3 regions of the Streptomyces sp. NPDC001231 genome follow, and region 2 is predicted to be linked to each of the others. Evidence: riboswitches for the same ligand, from Rfam matches in the RefSeq annotation. Region 2 holds a riboswitch; each other region holds the start of a gene.
The links. Region 2 has a riboswitch for S-adenosylmethionine ahead of ACFY3J_RS24600 (aminotransferase class V-fold PLP-dependent enzyme). Riboswitches for the same ligand answer to the same signal wherever they lie in the genome.
Positions count from the first base shown of each region.

Region 1: it holds a riboswitch for S-adenosylmethionine, as region 2 does, so the genes downstream of both, ACFY3J_RS38020 (hypothetical protein) here and ACFY3J_RS24600 (aminotransferase class V-fold PLP-dependent enzyme) in region 2, are expected to answer to the same signal.
Region 3: it holds a riboswitch for S-adenosylmethionine, as region 2 does, so the genes downstream of both, thrC (threonine synthase) here and ACFY3J_RS24600 (aminotransferase class V-fold PLP-dependent enzyme) in region 2, are expected to answer to the same signal.

Region 1 is NZ_JBIAXS010000057.1:18,695-23,635, reverse strand. It holds gene ACFY3J_RS38020 (hypothetical protein) at 198-1,259, opposite strand; SAM riboswitch class IV at 1,316-1,425, opposite strand; gene ACFY3J_RS38015 (DUF3293 domain-containing protein) at 1,621-2,424, shown strand; gene ACFY3J_RS38010 (hypothetical protein) at 2,489-3,106, opposite strand; gene ACFY3J_RS38005 (IS110 family transposase) at 4,632-4,941, opposite strand, start outside.
Region 2 is NZ_JBIAXS010000021.1:29,955-34,895, reverse strand. It holds gene ACFY3J_RS24610 (cytochrome bc complex cytochrome b subunit) at 1-444, shown strand, start outside; gene trpD (anthranilate phosphoribosyltransferase) at 591-1,655, shown strand; SAM riboswitch class IV at 1,741-1,857, shown strand; gene ACFY3J_RS24600 (aminotransferase class V-fold PLP-dependent enzyme) at 2,022-3,398, shown strand; gene ACFY3J_RS24595 (Lrp/AsnC family transcriptional regulator) at 3,425-3,706, opposite strand; gene ACFY3J_RS24590 (rhomboid family intramembrane serine protease) at 3,703-4,455, opposite strand; gene ACFY3J_RS24585 (hypothetical protein) at 4,610-4,849, shown strand; gene ACFY3J_RS24580 (NYN domain-containing protein) at 4,924-4,941, shown strand, end outside.
Region 3 is NZ_JBIAXS010000007.1:117,661-122,601, forward strand. It holds gene otsB (trehalose-phosphatase) at 1-266, shown strand, start outside; gene ACFY3J_RS10980 (trehalose-6-phosphate synthase) at 393-1,823, opposite strand; gene ACFY3J_RS10985 (glucosyl-3-phosphoglycerate synthase) at 1,907-2,878, opposite strand; SAM riboswitch class I at 3,009-3,178, shown strand; gene thrC (threonine synthase) at 3,197-4,480, shown strand; gene ACFY3J_RS10995 (MoaD/ThiS family protein) at 4,477-4,752, shown strand.

The sequences.
Region 1 (4,941 bases), on a different contig from region 2:
TGAAGGCCGAGGGGGAACCTTTAAATTCAAGCTGAGATTGACCGCGGTTTGCCTCTGCCGTGTTGGGCTGCCCCGGCCCGTTGGTGGTGGTGCTGTGCCAGGAGTGTGGACTCGGGCGGCAGCTGCTCGCCCTCTTCGTCCTTCGGCTGGAAGGAAACAACAGGCACAGGACACCGCAGCCTGGGGCCGTCAGTCGATCACAGCTCGGCCAGAGGCACGTGGCAGCGTGTCCAGTGGACGGTCCAGTCGCCATCGAGCGTGGTGTAGCCGGCCTCCCGCACCCGCTCCGTCGCTTGCTCCAGGTGGCTCCGCAGTTCTTCGAGACTGCCTCTGCCCGGCTCCTCACTGCCAGGATCCAACCCCAGCTGGAGGTACATGACGTGGTCCTCTCCCCGGTGCTCCGCGATGAACTCGACGGTGTAGCCGTTGCTGCCCTGGCTGTAGATGCACACATAGTGCTGCGTGATCTCGTCCGGATCGAAGCCGTACTGCTCGAACACCTCAATGGTCCCGTTCGGCGGGTTCGTGACGTCACACACGCTGGAGGACCACCGGATCTGCCATTGGCCGTCCGGGGTCCATCCCTCCATTTCCAGCCTTGCCTGAGCGAGTTCAGTGAGGGTGCTGAGCGTTTCGAACCAATCTCCGCCGGTGTACGAGGTGATTTCGCCACCCAGGTGATAGGCCGACTCCTTCCCCGTTCCTTCGGTGAAGTCGCCCACGACCGTCAGAACGCAGCCGTCATCCTGATACTCCACCTTCGCGTACCGCCGCTTGTCCTCCTCGTCTCCCCAGCGGTTGCCGGGCATGCCGGCACCGGTCCGGGCATCTGTTCCGTCAGCCTCCTCGCCCTCCGCGGATACCGGGTCCGGCTCCCGAGGCTCGACTGGTGCGAGCCGGCGAGGATTGAGGCAGACCGACTCCAACCAGGCCTCTCCGATAGGGCTGTTGGTCAGCGACTCGGGAACACGATCCTCCTGGCTGACGGCACGTGCCTGAAGGGGGCGGTCTGCGTTGCGATAGAAGGCGACGTCGAATCCGCTGTCGAGCCACTGGTCGAAGATCTCGTCAGTTCCTGGTCGGCCGAAGCCGCTCGCCTCGGCCGTGGAGAACAGCGCCCGGGCAGCATCTAGGCCGATCGTCACCAGGCCCGCGCGGCCCGGCTCTGCGACTGCGGACATGGCGGGTTCGGGTGTCGGCTCAGGCTTCTGGACCTGCAGCCTCATCGGCAATTCGGGGATCGCGTCGGAAACGGGCACGGGCGGTCAACCTTCCGGAGTCGATGGACCCCGGTAGTGCACGTCCGCACCCCGGTGATCTGCGGTTCCCCAACGCACCGCGCGCCGGGCTGGCCGTCACCCGGGGCATCCGCAGCGAGCGGGATGTCGTCCAGCAAGCCGGGACTTGACGCTGGAACTCGTGACCGGACGCGAAAGTAACACCTGTCCGGATTCTGCACAATGTGATCCACAATGCTTTGTCCCTTGACCGGTGTTGTGGCATCGTTCCGCTCGGTCACGACGCCGATAGCGCCGAGAATCTGCTCCCACGGCCCTGTGGGAGCGAGCACCGATCTCCCTGCCGGTGGGTAAGGGGGTCCTTCGTCCACAGGAGGCCCTCATGCAGGTCACTGACCCTGCGACCACACCCCCGAACTGGGAACTCTACCGGCGGACGGTCGTCGATATCCGATTCCCGGACCGGACGGTACGGGTCAGACCGCGTCCGCGGGGCACGGCCGACGGCCTTTTCCCCGAACTTCCGGAACCTGCCGGCACCGCCGCCCTCCACGTCGTCACGGCGTGCGACGCCCACGGCCGTCCCGCCCTCGACGAGGACAACGCCCGCGCTCAGGCCCTGCTCCTCGACGATCTCGACCGGCGAGGGCTCGCGTGGTGGCCCGCAGCGGGAGGTGATGCGCACGGCACGCACATCGAGCAGAGCGCCGCCGTCGCCGGCCTGAGCGACTCGGCGGCGCGTGAACTGGGTCGGTGCTTCGGCCAGGACGCGGTCTTCGCCTGGACCCCCGGCGCCTGGCGTCTGCTGTCCTGCGACGGCGGCGCGACGGACGTCCAAGGATGGATAGCGTTCACCAACAGGGGCGGGAGCTGGAGCTCCGTCACTTGGCCACCCGCCTCACGGACCCGCGACCGGCCGCCGAAGCCCGCGAACACGCACGCCGAAACAACAGGACCAGGACCAGGAACAGGAACAACGATGGGCATGCACCCCATGCGCACCCCAGACCGTTGCCCCCGATGCGGCAGGGTGCTCTCCGGTCCGCCCGTCGAGCGGGTCAGGGCCGACGGCTTCCCGGCGAAGGTGACGTATGAGACCGACCCCGTGTGCGGTGCGCGCTGGCACGTGTGGGACAAGACCTCCCCATTGCGCCACTTGGCCCGCCCCCATGTGGACGGCAAATGACCGGGTCGGCGGCAAAGGCTCGACTACACAGCGCTACTTGGCGGCAGCTTCGGCAGTACAGGGCCTACGCGGAGTGCCCGTTCGGCTCAGGCGCGGGGCGGGAGCGGAGGTAGCCGGGCAGGTGGCTGTCACAGCAGGCCCACTTGGTGCCGGACTTGTCGGTGACAGCGTACTTGGGCTCGTCGGTGCAGGGGTTGTTCTTGCTGCCTCCCCAGGTGCACCGCCGTCGGCTGTCATCACCGGGGAAGATATCGGGGTGGTGATCGTTGATCTCGACTGCGGCGGGGCGCTGGCCGGTTAGGTTCCCGACGGCGAGGATCTCCTTGGCGCCGAAGGCGCGGCTGACGCCTGAGGGGGTGAGGCCGGCGGCCTGGCCGAGGGTTTCCAGTGTGTGCGGGCGCGGGGTGACGTAGACCCGGCCGTAGGCCAGGAGCAGGCGAATCTGCTCATCGGCGGCCTTCTTGATCGCGACGAGGTCCTCAAGAGCGGCGAGGAGCGGATCGTAGTCCGGGCCGTGGTCTGCCGCTGCGGCTCCCAGTCTCCGGAGGAAGGCCACGCGGGGCCTCCACGCGTCGTCCACTGCGGCGCCGCGTGCGTGCGGAGGGGTTTGGTCGTCCTCGGGGAAGTGCGGCAGCGGCCAGCGGATGGCGAAGATGTCGTCCAGCAGTTCCTCTGAAGTCACGCTTGAAGAATGCACAAGATTTTGAGTGAGTACAAGAGATTTGCCGAAGGTAAGTTCTGGCGTGCTGGAGGCGGGGGTTGAGGAACATCCGCGTTTGGATCGTGCGCTAAGTCTCGATCAGTCCTGGTGGACAGCTGACGGGCAGTCGGTGCCCCGGGGAGGCGTGGAGACGTCCCACAGATAACACGCCAATATCACTATCGCCTGTCGGTAGCGCGGGTGAAGATGGTCCAGTGCCAGGAGTCCCCGCGGTAGTCGGTGTCGAACTCGTTCACCTCGATCCATCCTGCCTTCCATCGCCCTCGACCGTGATACTTCGCCCTGCATGAGCACTGGCAGTCGGGGCCTAATGCGTGACGGCAGGCGCCGTTGCACCTCTCGTACGGGTTGAACTCACGCCCAAGCATGATTACCTGGTTGTAGCGCAGCAGGTGTCGAGCCAGCTCGAGGAAGTGACGGGTAGGCACACTCCAGCAGCCCCGCTTCTCGTTCCACCTGAGGCCGTGTGTGCTGGGCAGGAAGCGGCCGATGAAGCGCTGCTGTTCGCCTCGGGTCTTGCCCGGGAGCCACACGTCCGCCGGGCCCGAGCCGGGAAGCATGACGGCCACGTAGCGGCGACCTTCGTGCATGGGGAGCAATTCCGGCGCTGGAACTGGGTCGTCGTCGTAGGGGTTCATGGCGCGGCGGGCAGCGTCGTGGGCGGCCCGAAGGCGCTGGCGGCGGCGGTTGGCCCTCCCTGCCCGTTCGAGCTGGTAGCGCTCGAGCTCTTCGCCCTTCAGCCAGCGGACGTTCGTGGACGCGCGGTAGGACCCAGGACACGGGGAAGAAGAGAAACCCTCTCTCCAATGCAGGACGATGATCCCGCTCCGCAGTTCGACGATCTGACGGCAGCGACCGCATATGGGTGCGGTATTCAAGATGCCCGACCTTCCGGCACGGCGGAAGTGGCCAGCCACCCCCTAGTGTCGCCCAGATATACCAACGCGGGGTCCGGCGTGAAAAGACCCACCCCCGGTAGAGCGGCGGCCAGCGTGACCGTCCGGAGATGCACGTGCACTCACCCGGCAGCCCGCCAACGGGGCTGAACCGGAGCCTTCACGGCAGCCTCGCGGACGGCAGCGCGCTCCGAGCAGCATCGTCCCACCCATGAGGGCCGGGCCTGTCAAGCGTAGAAGTGACCCCGGCCTGCGGCTTTTTGTTCTTAGCCGAGGTGCTTTCCATGGTGGGTCTTCCTCGTGCTTGTGGCAGGGCCGACGAGCGGCAGCCCTGAGTCGGGGGCGAGGAAGCGTCACCAATGTTCAGGGATTAGGTCGTTGACGCCCCCGATGCGCTGATGGCCTGGCGGAGTGAGCTCACATCCACCCATTCGGCGTCTGGCCGGGTGGGCCGGCGCCATGACCGTGGTTGGTTCGGGGATCCGGGCTGCTCAGTCAGGTCATCGAGCACGAGCGACAGCCCGTCTCATGGGAAGATGCGAGCGGACCCGGAGTCTGCGACCACCCCTGGCGGTTGTCGTCGGCTGGTGTCATCGAGTCCCCTGCCGGACGTGTTGCGCCTGGACCGCGCGCAGCAGGTGGTATGCGTGGGTGAGCAGACGGCGGGCGATCGCGGTGGTGGCGATCTTCTTGCCACGGCGCCGGGCGAGGCGCTGGTAGGAGGCGGCGAACTCCGGAGACCGCTTGGCGGTCCGGGCGGCCTCACACAAGATCCACCGCAGCCAGTCCGAACCCTGCTTGGAGATGTGGCCGTGCGGGACCGTCATATCCGAGCTGCGGACCGTCGGGGTGAGCCCCGCCCACGCGGCGAGCTTGCGGGCGGAGGGGAAACGGCTGACG
Region 2 (4,941 bases):
GGCGGCGGCAACGACCTGTGGGCCACGCACTTCCACCTGTCGATCAACGCGGTCACCTGGTTCGTCCGGATCGGCTTCTTCGTCGGACCGATCATCGCGTTCGTCGCCACCAAGCGGATCTGCCTCGGCCTCCAGCGCCGCGACAAGGAGAAGGTGCTGCACGGTCGCGAGACCGGCATCATCAAGCGCCTGCCGCACGGTGAGTTCATCGAGGTCCACGAGCCGCTCAGCCAGGAGCAGCTCTACACGCTCACGGCGCACGACCAGTACGAGCCGGCGGAGATCGGCCCGGCGGTCGACGAGAACGGCGTCGAGCGCAAGATCAAGGGCTCGCAGAAGCTGCGCGCCAAGCTCAGCAACGCGTACTACGGCGAGGACAACCAGATCCCGAAGCCGACCGTCGAGGAGTACAAGGAGATCACGAGCGGCCACGGCCACCACTGATCACTGACCGCTGAGCGTCGCCACGCCACGGTCGAAGGGCCCCGTCCGATCCCCGGACGGGGCCCTTCGCCATGCCCGGGGCTGGATAGGGTGGACCTGTTCGAGACTCGCGTCCCGCATACGGGACACCGACCCAGGAGCGGCATATGAACGCTGTGACCCCCGCTGGAGGCAACACCGCGGCGGGCCGCTCCTGGCCCGCCCTGCTGAACGGCCTGCTGGATGGCCGGAACCTCACCGCCGACGAGACCGCCTGGGCGATGGACCTGATCATGCGCGGCGAGGCGACCGACGCGCAGATCGCCGGGTTCGTGGTGGCCCTGCGGGCCAAGGGCGAGACGGTGGAGGAGATCACCGGCCTGGTCCGGACGATGTACGAGCACGCCAATGTGATCGAGGTGCCCGGCGAGACCGTCGACATCGTCGGCACCGGCGGCGACGGCGCCAAGACCGTGAACATCTCCACCATGTCCTCGATCGTCGTGGCCGGTACGGGCGCCGGCGTCGTCAAGCACGGCAACCGGGCCGCGTCCTCCGCCTCCGGGGCCTCCGACGTACTGGAGAAGCTCGGCGTCAATCTGGAGCTGACGCCGCGGCGGGTGGCCGAGGTCGCGCAGGAGGCCGGAATCACCTTCTGCTTCGCGATCAAGTTCCATCCGGCGCTGCGCCACGCGGGCGCCGCCCGCGGCCAGTTGGCCATCCGCACGGTCTTCAACGTGCTGGGCCCGCTGACCAACCCGGCCAGGGTGCGGGCCCAGGCCGTCGGGGTCGCGGACCCGCGCATGGCACCGGTCGTCGCCGGTGTCTTCGCCGAGCGCGGCCACTCCTCCCTGGTCTTCCGGGGCGACGACGGCCTCGACGAGCTCACCACGACCGCCACCTCGCAGGTCTGGATCGTCCGGGACGGCAAGGTGACCCAGGAGCGCTTCGACCCGCGGGACGTCGGCATCGAACTGGTGCCCGTGGAGGCGCTGAGGGGCGGTGACGCCTCGTACAACGCCGAGGTGGCCCGGCGCCTGCTGGACGGAGAGAAGGGGCCCGTACGGGACGCCGTCCTGCTGAACTCCGCGGCGGCGCTGGTGGCTCTGCGGCCGGGCCCGGGCACCCTCGTCGAACAGATCCGGGCCGGGATGGACCGCGCGGCGGAGTCGATCGACTCCGGGTCCGCCAAGCACACGCTGGAGCGCTGGGTGGCCGTCAGCAACGCCTGATACCCGAACCTCCCGTCGCAAGGCGCAGTCCACGATCCGGACTGCGCCTTGCGCGTGGAAGATCGTGTGGCAGGATGCTGAACCAGGTCATGAGTGACAGCCATGTGGCCCCGGCCGGCTGTCCGGCAACCCTCCGTCCGTGGCGGGGTGCCCCGGGTGAAGACCAGGCCGTAGGCAGCGAGGTCTACGGCAAGCGCGGACCCCTCGCGTCACCAGGGGTCCTGGTCGTACGAGGGAGCCTCCCGTGAGCAAGCGAATGCGTTAGGGCGTAGAGCCCCGCCTCCGCATCACCCTTTCCCCCCTTCTCCACGCTTGAGCCGTGCCCGCTCGCGTGGTGATTTCGCCTGCTTTCACGGGAGTTCGCCCATGTCCGTTTCCGCCGACCCCACCGTCGCCGTCGCCGCCGACCAGTCCGTCCGTGCCCCGCTGCCCGTGCTGGGCCGGGACGTCACCGTTCCGCTCGTCACCGGCGGGGAGGTCACCTACGCGGCGCTCGACTACGCGGCCAGCGCGCCCGCCCTCCAGCGCGTCTGGGACGACGTGGCGGCGTACGCGCCGTACTACGGCAGCGTCCACCGCGGCGCCGGCTACCTCTCCCAGCTCTCCACCGACCTGTTCGAGAACGCCCGGAAGACGGTCGCGGAGTTCCTGGACTGCCGTGCGGAGGACCAGGTGGTCTTCACCCGGTCCACCACCGACTCCCTCAACCTGCTCGCCCGCGCGCTGCCCGCGGACTGCGAGGTCTTCGTCTTCGAGACCGAGCACCACGCCTCGCTGCTTCCGTGGCGGGACGCGCGGGTGACCTGCCTCGACGCCCCGCGCACCCCGGAGCGGGCCGTGGCGACCCTGGAGCGGGCCCTCGCCGGCCGCGACCCCCACGGCCCTGCCCTGGTCTGCGTCACCGGCGCCTCCAACGTCACCGGCGAGCTGTGGCCCGTACGGGAGCTGGCCGCCGCCGCCCACGCGCACGGCGCCCGGATCGTCCTGGACGCCGCCCAGCTCGCCCCGCACCACCCGGTGTCCGTCCGCGACCTCGACGTCGACTGGGTCGCCTTCTCCGGCCACAAGCTGTACGCCCCCTTCGGCTCCGGCGTCCTGGCCGGCCGCGCCGACTGGCTGCGCGAGGCCGAGCCGTACCTCGCGGGCGGCGGCGCGAGCCGTACGGTGGCGCGGCGCGCCGACGGCTCCGTGGACGTGCGGTGGCACGAGTCGTCCGCCCGCCACGAGGCCGGGTCCCCGAACGTCATCGGCGCCTACGCCGTCGCCTCGGCCTGCACGGCGCTGACCGAGGCCGGTTTCGGCGACCTCGTCGCGCGTGAGCGGTACCTGATCCGCAAGGTGCGGGCGGGTCTCGCCGAGGTGCCCGAGGTCAGGGTGCTGTCCCTGTTCGGCGACGACGCCCCGCGGGTCGGCGTGATCTCCTTCGTCGTGGCGGGCTGGAACAGCTCCCACTTCGCAGCCGCCCTCTCCGCCGAGTACGGCATCGGCGTCCGCGACGGCCTCTTCTGCGCCCACCCCCTGGTCCGCACCCTGCTGGGCGGCGATCCGCAGAGCCAGGGCGAGTGCGGTGCGCCCGAGGCCGCCCCGGGCGAGAAGTCCCTCAACGCCATCCGCGTGAGCTTCGGCGCGGGCACGCCCGACGAGCACGTGGACCGCTTCGTGGCGGCGGTGCGGGAGCTGGTCAGGGACGGCGCGAAGTGGACGTACCGCACGGAGGACGGCCGCTGCGTGCCCGCGGTGTGATCCGCCCGCTCAGGAGCCCGGGGCGGTCAGGAGTCCAGCCCGATGGCGAACGCCGCCTCCAGGTCGTGCTGCGAGTAGGTGCGGAAGGCCACGTGCGTGTCCGTCCCCTCGACGCCCGGGATCTTGCTGATCCGCCCCGGGATGACCTCCGCCAGGTCCTCGTGCTGCCGCACCCGGACCATGGCGATCAGGTCGTACGTGCCGGTGACGGAGAAGACCTCGCTGACCGAGTCCAGTGAGGCGATCCGCTCGGCGATCTCGGGGATCCGGTCCACGCTGGTCTTGATGAGGACGATCGCGGTGATCACGGCTGGTTCTCTCCCTCGGGGGCCGGAGCAGGGGCGGCCTTCACTCTAGTCTTCCGTCCGAACCAGGCCCACGCGCAGGCGAAGCCCAGGGCGAAGCCCACCACATGGGCCAGGTAGGCGACCTGCGGCCCCTCGGCGGCGCGCCCTGCGGCCAGCCACTGGAGGGCCGCCCAGAAGGGCAGCACCACCCACGCGGGAAAGCGCAGCGGCAGGAAGAACAGGAACGGGAAGAGACTGGTCACCCGGGCGCTGGGGAAGAGGTAGAGAAAGGCGCCGAGGACCGCCGAGATCGCGCCCGAGGCCCCGACCAGGCTCTGCCCGGAGGCGGCGTTGGCGGCCGCGTAGCCCACCAGGGCCAGGTAGCCGCAGCCGACGTAGAACAGCGTGAAGCGGACGCGGCCCATGCGCTCCTCGGTCATCGCCCCGAAGACGTAGAGGAAGAGCATGTTGCCGAGCAGGTGCACCCAGCTGCCGTGCACGAACAGGGCCGTCGCGGGGGTGAGGGCGGCCCGGAGCGAGCCGGTGAACAAATCGGCGGGGATCACGCCCCACCGCCGGAAGTAGGCCCGCTGGGCGAGCAGCAGCGCGTCCCCCGTGCCGTAGGAGGGATTGAGGCCTGCCGCCGGGCCGGCCACGAAGATCAGACAGCACAGGACGATCAGGGCGCACGTCACCGGCGCCTGCATGCTCCGTACCGCCCTGGCCGCCCTGATCGTCCGGGCGGCCACCGTGTGCCTGTTGCCGATCATGTGCACAGAGCATGGCGTAACCGGACGCAAGCGCACAGACCGCCTCGCCGCCATGGACGGACCGGCGCCGAGTCGCCGCCAGGCCGTAGGGTTACGTGCCACACGCCCAGGGAAGCTGGCGCGTCACGGACACAGAAGGAAGCGAACAGTCACGATGACGGTTCCCCTGCCGACCGCCACGACCCGGTGGCGTTGCACCCTGTGCGGCAATCTCACCCGTTTCGACGTGACCCGCTCGTCGAAGGTCGTCGAGTACGTCCACCTCGACCTGGCCGGAGAGCCGCAGGTCGAGGAGCGCGAGGTGGTCAGTGAGACGATCGAGTCGGTGCGTTGCCGCTGGTGCAACGCCGTGGACCAGGTGGAACTCGTGGACAGGCCGGGCGTCGGCTCCTGAGCGGAGCGGGCCCGCACAGGCGACCCCCGCGGGGGTCCGCGAAGCACAGAGGCGTAGAGGCATTGGGGTGACGGATGGTGGAGACACAAGGC
Region 3 (4,941 bases), on a different contig from region 2:
GTCCCCCGGGCATGGACAAGGGCGTCGCCCTCCTGGACTGCGCCCGCGCCCTGGGCGCCACGTCGGTCCTGTACGCGGGCGACGACCTGGGCGACCTGCCGGCCTTCGCCGCGGTCGGCGAACTCCGCTCGGACGGGGTCCCGGGCGTCCTGGTCTGCAGTGGCAGCACGGAGGTCACGGAGGTGTCGGAGAAGGCCGACCTGGTGGTGGACGGCCCGGCCGGGGTGGTGGCACTGCTGAGGAACCTGGCGGACCACCTCGCCTAGGCCCAATACCGATGACTTATGTAGCACTTCGAGGCTCTGACGTGCGGAAACGCCTTCGCCCGGAGCGTCAGTAGCCGCTTAAGTCACTGGCATTGCGCCTAGGCCCTCTCGTCCGGATCAGGCCCCTCAGCCGCCCAGCTCCTCCAGCTGGTCCAGGAACCACTGAGCGGGCGGCAGCGCGGTCGCGGCGGCGGCCAGCCGCTTCGTCCGCTCCGCCCGCTCGTGCTCCGGCATGCTCAGCGCCCGGTGCAGCGCCCCGGCCGTCCCGACCACGTCGTACGGATTGACGACGACCGCGTCCTCCCCCAGCTCCGCGTACGCCCCCGCCTCCCGCGACAGCACCAGCGCACACCCCGAGTCGGAGACGACCGGCACCTCCTTGGCGACCAGGTTCATCCCGTCCCGGATGGGGTTGACCAGTGCCACGTCGGCGATCCGGTACGCCGCGAGCGACCGCGCGAAGTCGTCCTCCACGTGCAGCAGGACCGGGGTCCAACCGGGCGTCCCGTACCGCGCGTTGATCTCCTCGGCCACCCGCCGCACCTGCTCCGTGTACTCCCGGTACACCGCGAGGTCCTGCCGCGAGGGGTAGGCGAACGCCACGTGCACCACCCGCTCGCGCCACTCCGGGCGGTCCTCCAGCAGCTGCCGGTACGCGTGCAGCCCCCGCACGATGTTCTTGGACAGCTCGGTCCGGTCCACCCGCACGATCGTCCGGCGCGGGTGCCCGTCCGGTCCGGTGCCGATCTCCCCGCGCAGCGCCGCCATCCGCTCCTCGACGTCGGCACGGTGCGACCGCTCCCGCAGGAACTCCGCGTCCGCGCCCAGCCCGTGCACCCCGATCCGGGTGCCCCCGAGCCCGCCGACGAGCGCGTCGCAGCACCCGGCGAACGCGTCCGCCCACCGCTGGGTGAGGAAGCCCAGCCGGTCCGCGCCCAGCATCCCGCGCAGCACCTGCTCGGCGATGTCGTCGGGGAGGATCCGGAAGTAGTCCGCCGGCGCCCATGGCGTGTGCGAGAAGTGTCCGATGCGCACATCGGGCCGGAAGTCGCGCAGCATCCCCGGCACGAGCGTCAGGTGGTAGTCCTGCACCACCACGGCCGCCCCCTCGGTCGCCTCCTCCGCCAGCGCCTCGGCGAAGGCCAGGTTGTAGGCCTCGTAGGACTTCCAGCGGCGCCGGAACTCCGCGTCGAAGACCGGCTCCAGCGGCGTCTGGTACAGCATGTGGTGGACGAACCACAGCACCGAGTTGGCGATGCCGTTGTAGGCGTCGGAGAAGACCTTCGCGTCGATGTCGAGCATCCGCACCTGCTGCCCGCCGGTCGCCTCCGACGGCAGCCGGCGCCCGCCCTCGAAGCGGCCCGCCGCCTCCCGGTCGGCGTCGCTCAGCGCGGCGCACACCCACACCGCGTCCGCCTCCGGGCCGATCGCGGAGAGCCCGGACACCAGCCCTCCGCCTCCGCGCCGGGAGTGGAGCGAGCCGTTCTCGCGCACCTCGTACGAAACCGGGCCGCGATTGGACGCGACCAGTACCTCGGCACCGTGCGTAGAAGCCATACGCCTCAACCTAGCCCGGCCCCGAAACGCTCAAACGTACGGTTCCGCTTCGTAGCCGGCGGAAGACGGGCGGTACCGGTGTTTCACGCCACCTGCCGGGCCGCGTACTCCGCGATCTCGGCCATCGGCGGACGCTCCTCCGTGTCCACGTGGTACGTCCGCGGCTCGAAGCCGTTCTCGCCGCGGACGAACTGGGTGAGGCAGGGGCGCACGAGGTGGCCCCGGGCCAGGCGCAGCTGGGCGGTGCGGTAGATCGCGGCGGCCATCCGGCCGAGCGCCTGTCCGTCCTGGTGCCGGTGCCTGCGCACCCCGACGTCGACCTGGGCGAGCGCGTCCAGGCCCACCAGGTGCAGCGCGTCCACCAGCATGCCCAGCTCGACGCCGTAGCCGACCGGGAAGGGCAGTTGTTCGAGGAGTGAGCGGCGGGCCGCGTACTCGCCGCCGAGCGGCTGCACGAAGCCGGCCAGCTGCGGCCAGTGCATGTTGAGCAGCGGGCGCGCCATCAGCTCGGTGACCCGCCCGCCCTGCCCGGCCGCGGCGGGTCCGGAGGTGTGCCCGCCGGGCACGGAGAAGGGCCGGTCGTACATCGCCTTGACCAGGTCGACGTCGCGTTCGGTGAGCAGCGGGCCCACGATGCCGGTGACGAAGTCGGAGGAGAACTCCCGCAGATCGGCGTCGACGAAGCAGATGACGTCCCCGCGGGTGACGAGCAGGGAGCGCCACAGGACCTCGCCCTTGCCCGGCACGGCCGGCAGGCGCGGCAGGATCTCGTCGCGGCGCACCACCCGGGCGCCCGCGGCGGCGGCCACCTCGAAGGTGCGGTCGGTGGAGCCGGAGTCGACGACGACGATCTCGTCGACGAGCGGGGCCCGCTCCACGAGGTCGCGGCGGATCACCGCGACGATGTCGCCGACCGTCGCCTCCTCGTTCAGCGCGGGCAGCACCACGGAGACCGACTGGCCGGTGCGCTGCTTCGCCGCCAGGATCTGGTGGAGCGACCGGTCGGCCACGGACCAGGAGCGGGTGGCCAGCCAGCGCTCGACTTCTTCCAGCACGGTCAGCGGCTCCTCACTGTTGTCTCGCGCTTCGGACGACTGACTCAACCGTCCTGGCCTTCCGTTACAGTCTGAACAACGCGGACGACCATCCCATGCCGGGGGTCACCTCCGCGTCACAACCGAATACAGCTCATCCAGAGGGGCAGAGGGACACGGCCCGATGAAGCCCCGGCAACCCTCCAGCCGGTTCTCGTATCGACTGCTGTGCGAGCACAGCCGATCGTCTTCGCGAGGCTCCCGGCTAGGGAAGGTGCCAAATCCGTCTCACGGCGAGATGCGTCGTGAGGAAGATGAGGAGAAAGGGCCTCGCCTCACATGGCTGTGCAGACCGTTGTAAGCAGCACCGACTCCACTGTGGACCTCGGCCCCGCCGCGGCGCTGAGCTGCCGCGAGTGCGGTCACCGCGTCCCCCTCGGCCCGGTCTTCGCCTGCGAGGAGTGTTTCGGCCCGCTGGAGATCGCCTACGACTTCTCGGCCTACGACACCGAGGAGCTGCGCAAGAGGATCGAAGCGGGCCCCGCGAACATCTGGCGCTACGCGCCGCTGCTGCCCGTCCCCGCGGACGTCGCCGGCAAGCCGAACCTGAACCCGGGCTGGACCAAGCTCGTCCGGGCCGACCGTCTCGCCCGCGAACTGGGGGTGACCGGCGGGCTGTACGTGAAGGACGACTCCGGCAACCCGACGCACTCCTTCAAGGACCGCGTGGTCGCCCAGGCGCTGGAGGCGGCCCGCGCCTTCGGCTTCACCACTCTCTCCTGCTCCTCGACCGGCAACCTGGCCGGCGCCGTCGGCGCCGCGGCCGCCCGCGCCGGACTGCGCTCCTGCGTGTTCATCCCGCACGACCTGGAGCAGGGCAAGGTCGTGATGGCCGCGATCTACGGCGGCGAACTCGTCGGCATCGAGGGCAACTACGACGACGTGAACCGTTTCTGCTCCGAGCTGATCGGCGATCCGGCCGGCGAGGGCTGGGGCTTCGTCAACGTCAACCTGCGGCCGTACTACGCCGAGGGTTCCAAGACGCTGGCGTACGAGATCTGCGAGCAGCTCGGCTGGCGGCTGCCGGACCAGATCGTCGTCCCGATCGCCTCGGGCTCCCAGCTCACCAAGGTCGACAAGGGCCTGCGGGAACTGATCGAGCTGGGGCTGGTCGAGGACAAGCCGTACAAGATCTTCGGCGCCCAGGCCGAGGGCTGCTCGCCGGTGTCCACCGCCTTCAAGGCCGGTCACGACATCGTGCGGCCGCAGAAGCCGAACACGATCGCCAAGTCCCTGGCCATCGGCAACCCGGCCGACGGCCCGTACGTCCTGGACATCGCGCGCCGCACCGGCGGTGCGGTGGAGGACGTGACCGACGAGCAGGTCGTCGACGCCATCAAGCTGCTGGCGCGGACCGAGGGCATCTTCGCCGAGACGGCGGGCGGTGTGACGGTCGGCGTGACGAAGAAGCTGGTCGAGGACGGTGTCCTCGATCCGACGAAGACCACCGTCGTCCTCAACACCGGCGACGGGCTGAAGACGCTGGACGCGGTGGCCGGCACCGGCCTGACCGCGACGATCCGTCCGACCCTGGACTCCTTCCGAGAGGCTGGCCTGGCATGAGCGTGACCGTTCGTATCCCCACCATCCTGCGCACCTACACCGGCGGCCGGGCCGAGGTGAGCGCCGAGGGCGCGACCCTGTCCGAGGTCATCTCGGACCTGGAGAAGAACCACACGGGCATCGCGGCACGGGTCCTGGACGACCAGGGCAAGCTGCGCCGCTTCGTCAACGTGTACGTCAACGACGACGACGTCCGGTTCGAGCAGGGCCTCGAGACGGTCACCCCGGACGGCGCGGGCGTCTCGATCATCCCGGCGGTCGCCGGCGGCTGATCATTACCTTCGGTAATCCTGGTCACGCAGAGTTCGTCGAATTGCCCCCTCCGCGAGAGAAGCGGAGGGGGCAATTCTGTGTGGTTGAGCGCGGTAGAGTTGGGGAACGCGCCCCCGAACTTCGAATCCGGGGCCACGGATTCTTGCCGCGGGCCCGGCAAGAAGTAGCCAAAGTCTGCGGGCCTTTTG